Regions from separate parts of the Kitasatospora dryopteridis genome, predicted to be linked through region 2. Evidence: riboswitches for the same ligand, from Rfam matches in the RefSeq annotation. Region 2 holds a riboswitch; the other holds the start of a gene.

Region 1 (4,408 bases), 3.6 Mb from region 2:
GCCGGCCGGACTCGGGGACCGGGGCGGCGGGTTCGCGGCGTTGCGGGGTGGAGCGGGTCCTGCGTGGTGCCGGTGCGCGGCATGCACATCGCGCGGTTCGGCGGGTTTCGGAGGGCGCGTTCACCTTTGTGGGGATCGGCTCGCGCACTGCGTTGGGCAGCACTCTCTGTCATCGGAGAGGCGTTCCGCCAGAGGGGGCAACCGAAGGATGCCTAACTGTGATCTGTCCGCATGCAGACCCGTCCGGCCTCGAATAGGCGTCTTCACACGGCTGAAACAAGCCTGTCAAGACGGGTACTGACGGAAGCCCGCCAACGGCGGGAAACCGCCACCACCTGGGCGCGACCCGCCACTGGCGGACCTCCGCCACAAGGCTCGGTAAAGCGCGGGAAAAGGAAAGTGGATCAGCGGCCGGGGTAGCCGGGCCACGGCTGCTGGGGCCAGGGCTGCGGCCCCGGCGCCGACTGCGGAGAGTAACCATAGGCCGGGTAGGGGGCCCCGCCCTGCGGGTGCCCGTACTGGGCGTCGCGGTCGAAGAACGGGCGGGCGTTGGCGCGCATCCACATCGCGACCGGGTCGAACTCGTCGGCCATCGCGACGGTGGAGACCGCCAGCCCCTCCGGGGCCAGCTGGGCGGCGCGCTGCACCAGCGCCCGCGCCGCCTCCACCGCGGGCGGGGAGTTGTCGTACAGGTCCAGCCCGACGGCCAGGTACGCCTCGCCCAGGGCAGGCTGCACCCAGGCCTGGCGCAGCGAGCGCAGCGGCCGGACCTGCACCGCCTGCTGCTCCAGCAGGCCGTAGAACTGCGGCGCGTGCAGGCGGGATTCGGAAATGCGCAGCGGGCCGGCCGGGAGCCGGTCCAGGCCCACCGCGATGCGTCTGAGGTCGGCCCACGGGATGCCGACGCCGCCGCCGGGCGCGTGCGGGTTCAGCCACAGGCCCCAGCGGGTGCGGAACAGCGCGGCGGCGATCTCGGTGCCGGAGATCACCTCGTGGCCGCGGGCCCAGCCGCTGGCGGCGAGCTGCTCGGCGGAGGTGACGGCGGGGGCGTAGCCGTGCCCGCCGATGTCCATGTTCCCGTACTGGGCGTCGGGGCTGCCGGGGGTGCCGTGCCAGAGCAGCATCCAGACCTGCCCCTGGGCGAGGGCCCGGAGCAGGTTCTCGTACGCGTCGTAGCGCTCCGGGGCGACCGCGCCGAGGGCGCGCTCGATGGCGCCCGGGTCTCCGCCCGCGGGCGCCACGGGTGCCCGGCCCCACTGGCCCGGCCCGCCGCCTGCCGCTGCCGCGCTCATGCGCCCGCCTCGCTCCGCTCGCTCACGTCGCCGTGCCCCGTCTTGTCCGTCTTCCGCCGCTCGCCCTCACTGTCGGGGAGCACCCTATTGCGCAAGGCCGACAGGCGTCATGCCGCATACCCCCCGGCCGCCCCGCCGCCGTGCGGCGCAGGCGGTCACCCCCGGACGTAGAACGGCGCCACGGCGGTGAGCAGCCACTCGACGACGGGGTCGTCGGCAAGATCGAGCAGCACCAGGTGGACGCCCCAGGGCGGCGGCGCGGTTCCCATCGCACGGCCGAGCGCCTCGTTGACCTGCGCGGGATCGGCCGGCCAGGCCGGGTCGAGCTGGATCCCGACGTACAGCTGCGGGGCGTCGGCCTCCACCCGGGCGAGCGCCCGGCGCGCCGTCAGCACGCCCGGCAGCGCCTGGAGTTCGGCGGTCGCCGCGGCGAGGAAGGCGTACGGCTCCTGGTGCGGCTCGGGCTCGCGCAGGGCCACCGCGGCGCCCTCGGAGACGGGCTCGGCGTCCCAGCGTTCGCCCTGCGGTCCGCGGCGCAGCTCGCCGACGCCCTCGGGCGGCACCGGGATGCCCACCGGCGCCTCCGGGTTGACCGCGATGCCGATGCCGAGCGGGAGGCCGCGGGCGAACTCCCAGACCGGTGCGATCGCGAACGGCATGCCGGGGGCGTGCTGCAGGAACTGCTCCTGCGAGGAGAACACCGGGACGTACGGGGTACCGGCCAGCTCGATGGTCGGCAGGTCCAGCGAGGTGCCCTGCGGGTCGGCGCCGGCCGGCAGCGGGATCCACACCTGGCTGCGGGCCAGCACCTCGATCACCCGGGGCGTCGCGCCGGGGTCGCCGAGGGCCGCGGTGAGCACCTGCTCCAGTTCGTTGGACGGCCAGCCGCCGCCCTCCGGCGCCGAGCCGGGACCGGCCCACGCCTGTGCCTCGCCCGGATAGCCCATGTACCGCCCCTTCGATCGACCGCTGTACAGAGCCTAGCGGGCCGCCCCCTCTCCCATCAGGCCCGGCGGCATGCCATGATGAGCGCGCTCGACCTCCAAGTTCATACTGGCCGCTCGAACCCGCGCGGGAGAGTCCGGAACGCCCCCAGGGCGCGGCCGGCGCCGAAGGAGCAAGTCCTCCCCGGAATCTCTCAGGCACCCATACCGCACGGGCGAGGCACATCTGGAAAGTGGACACGGCCGCGCCGTGCGCCCACCCACGGTGCAAGCCGCCATCCTTGAGGTGGCGGTGAAGCTCTCAGGTTGTTGACGACAGACGGGGAGACTCCACCAGCCCGTCCTGCCCGCCCCCGGGCAGGAGGGTCGCCCGCGTGCCCGCAAGCAGCCAAGGAGTCCTGCCGTCATGTCCCTCCGCCTCACCGCGCTCGACGCGCTGCACCGCTCGCTCGGTGCCACCATGACCGACTTCGCCGGCTGGGACATGCCGCTGCGCTACGGCAGCGAGCGCGAGGAGCACCTCGCCGTCCGGACGAAGGCCGGCCTGTTCGACCTCTCGCACATGGGCGAGATCACCGTCTCCGGCCCGCAGGCCGGCGAGATGCTGGACCACGCGCTGGTCGGCTTCATCTCCGCGCTCGGCGTGCTGCGCGCCCGCTACACCATGATCTGCCGCGAGGACGGCGGCATCCTCGACGACCTGATCGTCTACCGCACCGCGGAGGACGAGTACATGGTGGTCGCCAACGCCTCCAACGCCCAGGTGGTGCTGGACGCGCTGACCGAGCGCGCCGAGGGCTTCGACGCGGTCGTCCGTGACGACCGCGACGCCTACGCGCTGATCGCCGTCCAGGGCCCGGAGGCGAACGGCATCCTCGCCTCGCTGACCGACGCCGACCTGCCCGGCCTGAAGTACTACGCGCTGCTGCCCGCGACCGTCGCCGGCAAGCAGGTCTGGCTCGCCCGCACGGGCTACACCGGCGAGGACGGCTTCGAGGTCTTCTGCGCCCCGGCCGACGCCGAGCACCTGTGGCAGGCGCTGACCGCGGCGGGCGCCGACAAGGGCCTGGTGCCGTGCGGCCTGTCCTGCCGCGACACGCTGCGCCTGGAGGCGGGCATGCCGCTGTACGGCCACGAGCTGTCCACCGACCTGACCCCGTTCGACGCCGGCCTCGGCCGCGTGGTGCGCTTCGACAAGACCACCAACGAGGGCGCCTTCGTCGGCCGCAAGGCGCTGGAGCAGGCGGCCGCCGAGGCCGAGTCCGCGCCGCCGCGCAAGCTGGTCGGCCTGGTCTCCGAGGGCAAGCGGGTGCCGCGCGCCGAGTACGCGGTGGTCGACGCCCAGGGCAACCCGATCGGCCGGATCACCTCCGGCGCGCCCTCCCCCACTCTCGGCAGGCCGATCGCCATCGCCTACGTGGACGCGGCGCACGCCGAGCCCGGCACCGCCGTCGCCGTCGACGTGCGCGGCAAGGCCGAGCCGGTCGAGGTCGTGGCGCTGCCGTTCTACAAGCGCGCCCGCTGAGCGCCGAAAAGCCCCTTCCCCGAGCGGTCCGCCCAGCGGACGGCCACGCCCCTCCCCCTTGCGATCCTGGAGAATGACGCCATGAGCAACCCCACGCACCTGCAGTACACCGAGGAGCACGAGTGGCTGACCGCCGCCGTGGACGGGGTGTCGACGATCGGCATCACCGCGCACGCCGCGGACGCCCTCGGCGACATCGTGTACGTCCAGCTCCCCGAGGTCGGTGACACGGTCACCGCCGGTGAGACCTGTGGCGAGCTGGAGTCCACCAAGTCGGTCAGCGACCTGTACTCGCCCGTCACCGGCGAGGTCGTGGAGGTCAACCAGGCCGTCCTCGACGACAACGCGCTGGTGAACAGCTCCCCGTTCGAGGAGGGCTGGCTGTTCAAGGTCCGCGTCGAGGAGACCGGCAAGACGCTCGACGCCGACGCGTACACCGCCTTCATCGGCGGCTGACCGCCCGCTCTCCGGGGCGGCCGCAGCGCAGCGGCCGCCCCGCCCTGGCCCTTCGCTCCACGGGGAGACCCCACCTCATGACGGTTCTCAACCAGTCCCTGCACGCGCTCGACCCGGAGATCGCGGCCGCGGTCGACGCCGAGCTGCACCGCCAGCAGACCACCCTCGAAATGATCGCCTCCGAGAACTTC
Region 2 (4,408 bases):
GCCGCCGGCCTCGTGCACCAGCTCGCAGATGGTGGTGATCTCGGTCTCGAACACGCCGTGGGTGGACGGGTAGGTGACCATCAGCACGGACAGCTGGTCGCGGTGCTGCTGGATCTTGGCCTTGAGGTCCTCGACGTCGACGTCGCCGTCGGTGAGGGTCTTGACCACGACGACGCGCATGCCGGCCATCACCGCGGAGGCGGCGTTGGTGCCGTGCGCGGAGGACGGGATGAGGCAGACGTCGCGCTGGGTGTCGCCGTTGGCGTGGTGGTAGGCGCGGACGGCCAGCAGGCCGGCCAGCTCGCCCTGGGAGCCGGCGTTCGGCTGGATGGAGACCGCGTCGTAGCCGGTCACCTCGACGAGCTGCTGCTCCAGGCCGTGGATCAGGCTGAGGAAGCCCTGCACCTGGTCGGCCGGGGCGAAGGGGTGCAGCTGGCCGAACTCCGGCCAGGTCACCGGCTCCATCTCGGTGGTCGCGTTGAGCTTCATGGTGCAGGAGCCCAGCGGGATCATGCCGCGGTCCAGCGCGTAGTCGCGGTCCGACAGGCGGCGCAGGTAGCGCAGCATGGCGGTCTCGGAGCGGTGGCTGTGGAAGACCGGGTGGGTGAGGTACTCGTCCTCGCGCAGCAGGGCGGCCGGCAGCGCGTCGGCGGTCTCGGCCAGCTCGGCGCCGGTGACGCCGAAGGCGGCCCAGAGGGCGGCGACGTGCTCGCGGGTGGTGGTCTCGTCGCAGGAGATCGAGACGGTGTCGGCGTCGACCTTGAAGATGTTGATGTTCGCGGCGAGCGCGGCGGCGACGACCTCGTCGGCGCGCTGCGGGACGCGGGCGGTGACGGTGTCGAAGAACGCGCCGTGCACCAGCTCGACGCCGTCGGCGCGCAGGCCCTCGGCGAGCGCCGCGGCGTAGCGGTGGGTGCGGCGGGCGATCGCGGCCAGGCCGTCGGGGCCGTGGTAGACGGCGTACATGGAGGCCATCACGGCGAGCAGCACCTGGGCGGTGCAGATGTTGCTGGTGGCCTTCTCGCGGCGGATGTGCTGCTCGCGGGTCTGCAGGGCGAGGCGGTAGGCGCGGTTGCCGTCGGAGTCGACGGAGACGCCGACCAGGCGGCCGGGCAGGTTGCGGGCGTACTCGGCGCGGACGGCGAGGTAGCCGGCGTGCGGGCCGCCGAAGCCCATCGGGACGCCGAAGCGCTGCGAGGTGCCGCAGGCGATGTCGGCGCCGAGCGAGCCCGGGGACTTGAGCAGGGTGAGGGCGAGCAGGTCGGCGGCGACCGCGACGACCGCGCCGAGGCCGTGCGCCTGCTCGATGACCGGGGCGAGGTCGCGGACGACGCCGGAGGCACCCGGGTACTGGAGCAGCACGCCGAAGACGCCGCGCTCGGCGATCTCGGCCGGGATGCCCTCGGACAGGTCGGCGACGACGACCTCGACGCCGGTCGGCACGGCGCGGGTCTCGATCACGGCGACGGTCTGCGGCAGGGTGTCGGCGTCGATCAGGAAGACGCCGCCCTTGACCTTGGTGACGCGGCGGGCCAGGGCCATCGCCTCGGCGGCCGCGGTGCCCTCGTCGAGCAGGGAGGAGCCGGAGGTGGCGAGGCCGGTCAGGTCGGAGACCAGGGTCTGGAAGTTCAGCAGCGCCTCGAGGCGGCCCTGCGAGATCTCCGGCTGGTACGGGGTGTAGGCGGTGTACCAGGCCGGGTTCTCCAGCACGTTGCGCAGGATCACCGGCGGGGTGAAGGTGCCGTAGTAGCCGAGGCCGATCATGGAGGTGGCGACCTGGTTGCGCCCGGCCAGCTCGCGCAGCTCGGCGAGCACCTGGGCCTCGCTGCGACCGGCGGGCAGGCCCAGCGCGGTCAGGCTGCGGATGGCCTCGGGCACGGCCGCGTCGGACAGCTCGTCCAGGGAGGCGTAGCCCACCTGGGCCAGCATCTTCGCCTGGGCGGCCGCGTCGGGGCCGATGTGGCGGGTCTCGAAGGGGCTGGCCTGCTCGAGCTCGGTGAGGTTCGGCTGGGCGTTCATGGGGGTCGAGGCCTCCTGGTCACGGACCGGCGGGGGTACGCACGCCGGTCGGCCGCCGTGGGGAGCCGAGGACGCACGAACCCGTCAGGCCTCCCCCTCTGTCATCGGTACCTGAGAGCTTCGCCGCCCCGACGCCCTGGGGCATCTTTTCGGCTTGCACCGTCGGTGAGGGTGGTCACCGGCGGCTCCTGTGCCGACGGCCCTGCCCTGCTTTCCAGAGTGACCTGTCCCGTGCGGTACGGATGCCTGAGAGATTCCGGGGAGGAGTTGCTCCTTCGGCGCCCCTTGCCCCAGCTCAGCAGGGTCGGGGACTCTCCCGCGCGGGTTCGGCGGTCGCCGCCCAGGGTACCAGCGGGACACCCGTCGATGACGGGTGCTGTGACCGGCGTCCCACGCGCCGCGTTCCCCCGGACGGCCGATCACCGGCCCGGACGGCCCCGCCCGGCTCGCCGCTGTCCGGTCCATGGCGTTTTGTGTGAGATGGCGTCTGGCCAGCTCCTCCAGGTGACCCCACTTCCGAGTACCACAGGAGCAGTTGCACTGGAGGACAGCGTGCAGACCGATATCGATCCGCGAGACCTGATCGGGCACAAGGCGGTCGACCGGAACGGTGACAAGATCGGCACGGTCGACGAGGTCTATCTCGACGACGCAACCGGCGAGCCCGAGTGGGCCGCGGTGCGCACCGGGATCTTCGGCCGGGACGCCTTCGTCCCGCTGACCACCAGCGAGTTCTCCGGCGAGGAGCTGCGGGTCCCGTACGACAAGTCGCTGATCAAGGAGTCCCCGGACTTCGGCGTGGGCCAGCACCTCTCACCGGCCCAGGAGTTGCAGCTCTACCGCTACTACGGTCTGGACACCTCGGGCACCGGCCGCCCGACCGCGGAGGCACCCGCAGCCGCCCCGGCCGGGCGCAGCCGGGACGCCGACTTCGGGTCGGTGGCCAACGGCTCCCCCGGCCCGGCGGCCGCCCCGGCTGCCGGGCCGGCCGCCGCGAACGGCCACGGCCACGCCCGGCAGCCGGACGGCGGGCCCGGCACCCGGCACGACCGCGCCGAGCCGCACGACGGCCACCACCGCCCGGAGGCGCACGACAACACGATGCGGCTCCAGGCGGTGCCGGCCGGCGGCAACGTCCGCCCGCTGGTCGCGCCGTCCGCCGCACCGCACCGGGTGCCGTCCGTCGAGGGGCAGCACCCCGGCGGGCAGCACGCCGACGGCGACGCCGGGCCGCGCGGGCCGGTGGAGATCACCTGCCGCGAGGAGCGCCTGGACATCAGCACCGAGTGGCACGTGCTGGGCACCGCGCGGCTGCGCAAGTACGTGACCTCGGAGGCCGTGGAGCGGCGGGTGCCGGTGGTGCGCGAGCGCGTCCGGGTGGAGCGGGTGCCGGTGACCGACGCCGAGCGGGCCGTGCTGACCGAGCAGGAGATCGCCGAGGCGATGGAGGAGGTGACCCTGCGCGAGGAGCGGCCGGTGGTACGCAAGTACCTGGCGCCGGTCGAGCGGGTCCGCCTGGTGGTCGAGCGGTACACCGAGGAGGAGCTCGTCCGCGAGGAGCTGCGGCGCGAGCACGTGGAGGTGCACGACGAGACGGCGCACCAGCCGTACGGGCCGCTGCCGGCCGACCGGGCGGCCGCGGCCGACGGTCCGGCGCCGGCGGCCGTGCACACCGGCCCCCACCCGGCGGGTCCGGCGCCCGCGCAGGTGGCGGCCCGCACGGCCGGGCCCCAGCCGGAGCCGCTGCGGCACATCTGAGCACGGGCGGGCGTCGCCCGTTCGCCGGGTGAAGGCCCCGGTCCGCCGATGCGGACCGGGGCCTTCACTTTGCCAAAGCTTCACCAATCGATATTTGACACATTGAAGTATCAGCCTGCATCGTTACTTCAGCTGATTCACTATCTCTCGCCTGAAGCACTTGACCGGGCTCCGGGCAGTACCAAAACGGGAGGAACCCACCGTGAGTGAGGCCCCACAGCCCGCCACCACGGCAGACCGGCCGAGCAGTGCGCGGGTGCTCCCCGCGCTCGTGCTGGCCATGCTGGCGTTCAGCGTGGTGCAGACCGCGGTCGTGCCGATCCTGCCGTCGCTGGCCAAGGAGCTGGACGTCTCCGGCTCCAGCATCACCTGGCTGATGACCGCCAACCTGCTGTCCGCAGCCGTCCTCACCCCGCTGCTCGGCCGGTTCGGCGACCTGCGCGGCCGCAAGCCGATGCTGCTGGTCTCGCTCGCCGGCCTGGTCGCCGGCTCCGCCCTCGCGGTGGGCACGCACTCCTTCACCTGGCTGGTCGTCGCCCGCGTCCTGCAGGGCGCCGGCGGTGGCGTGCTGCCGCTCGCGATCAGCATCGTCCGCGACGAGCTGCCCAAGGCCAAGGTCACCGGCGGCGTC

What was found. A riboswitch is a leader RNA that binds a small molecule or an ion and turns the genes downstream of it on or off. The one in region 2 is predicted to bind glycine.
Region 1: it holds a riboswitch for glycine, as region 2 does, so the genes downstream of both, gcvT (glycine cleavage system aminomethyltransferase GcvT) here and gcvP (aminomethyl-transferring glycine dehydrogenase) in region 2, are expected to answer to the same signal.

Annotation. Positions count from the first base shown of each region.
Region 1 is NZ_CP192749.1:5,161,744-5,166,151, reverse strand. It holds gene ACQ614_RS23455 (enhanced serine sensitivity protein SseB C-terminal domain-containing protein) at 405-1,292, opposite strand; gene ACQ614_RS23450 (enhanced serine sensitivity protein SseB) at 1,448-2,239, opposite strand; glycine riboswitch at 2,355-2,456, shown strand; gene gcvT (glycine cleavage system aminomethyltransferase GcvT) at 2,643-3,761, shown strand; gene gcvH (glycine cleavage system protein GcvH) at 3,843-4,217, shown strand; gene glyA (serine hydroxymethyltransferase) at 4,295-4,408, shown strand, end outside.
Region 2 is NZ_CP192749.1:1,545,170-1,549,577, forward strand. It holds gene gcvP (aminomethyl-transferring glycine dehydrogenase) at 1-2,019, opposite strand, end outside; glycine riboswitch at 2,111-2,242, opposite strand; glycine riboswitch at 2,244-2,348, opposite strand; gene ACQ614_RS07075 (DUF2382 domain-containing protein) at 2,572-3,777, shown strand; gene ACQ614_RS07080 (MFS transporter) at 3,980-4,408, shown strand, end outside.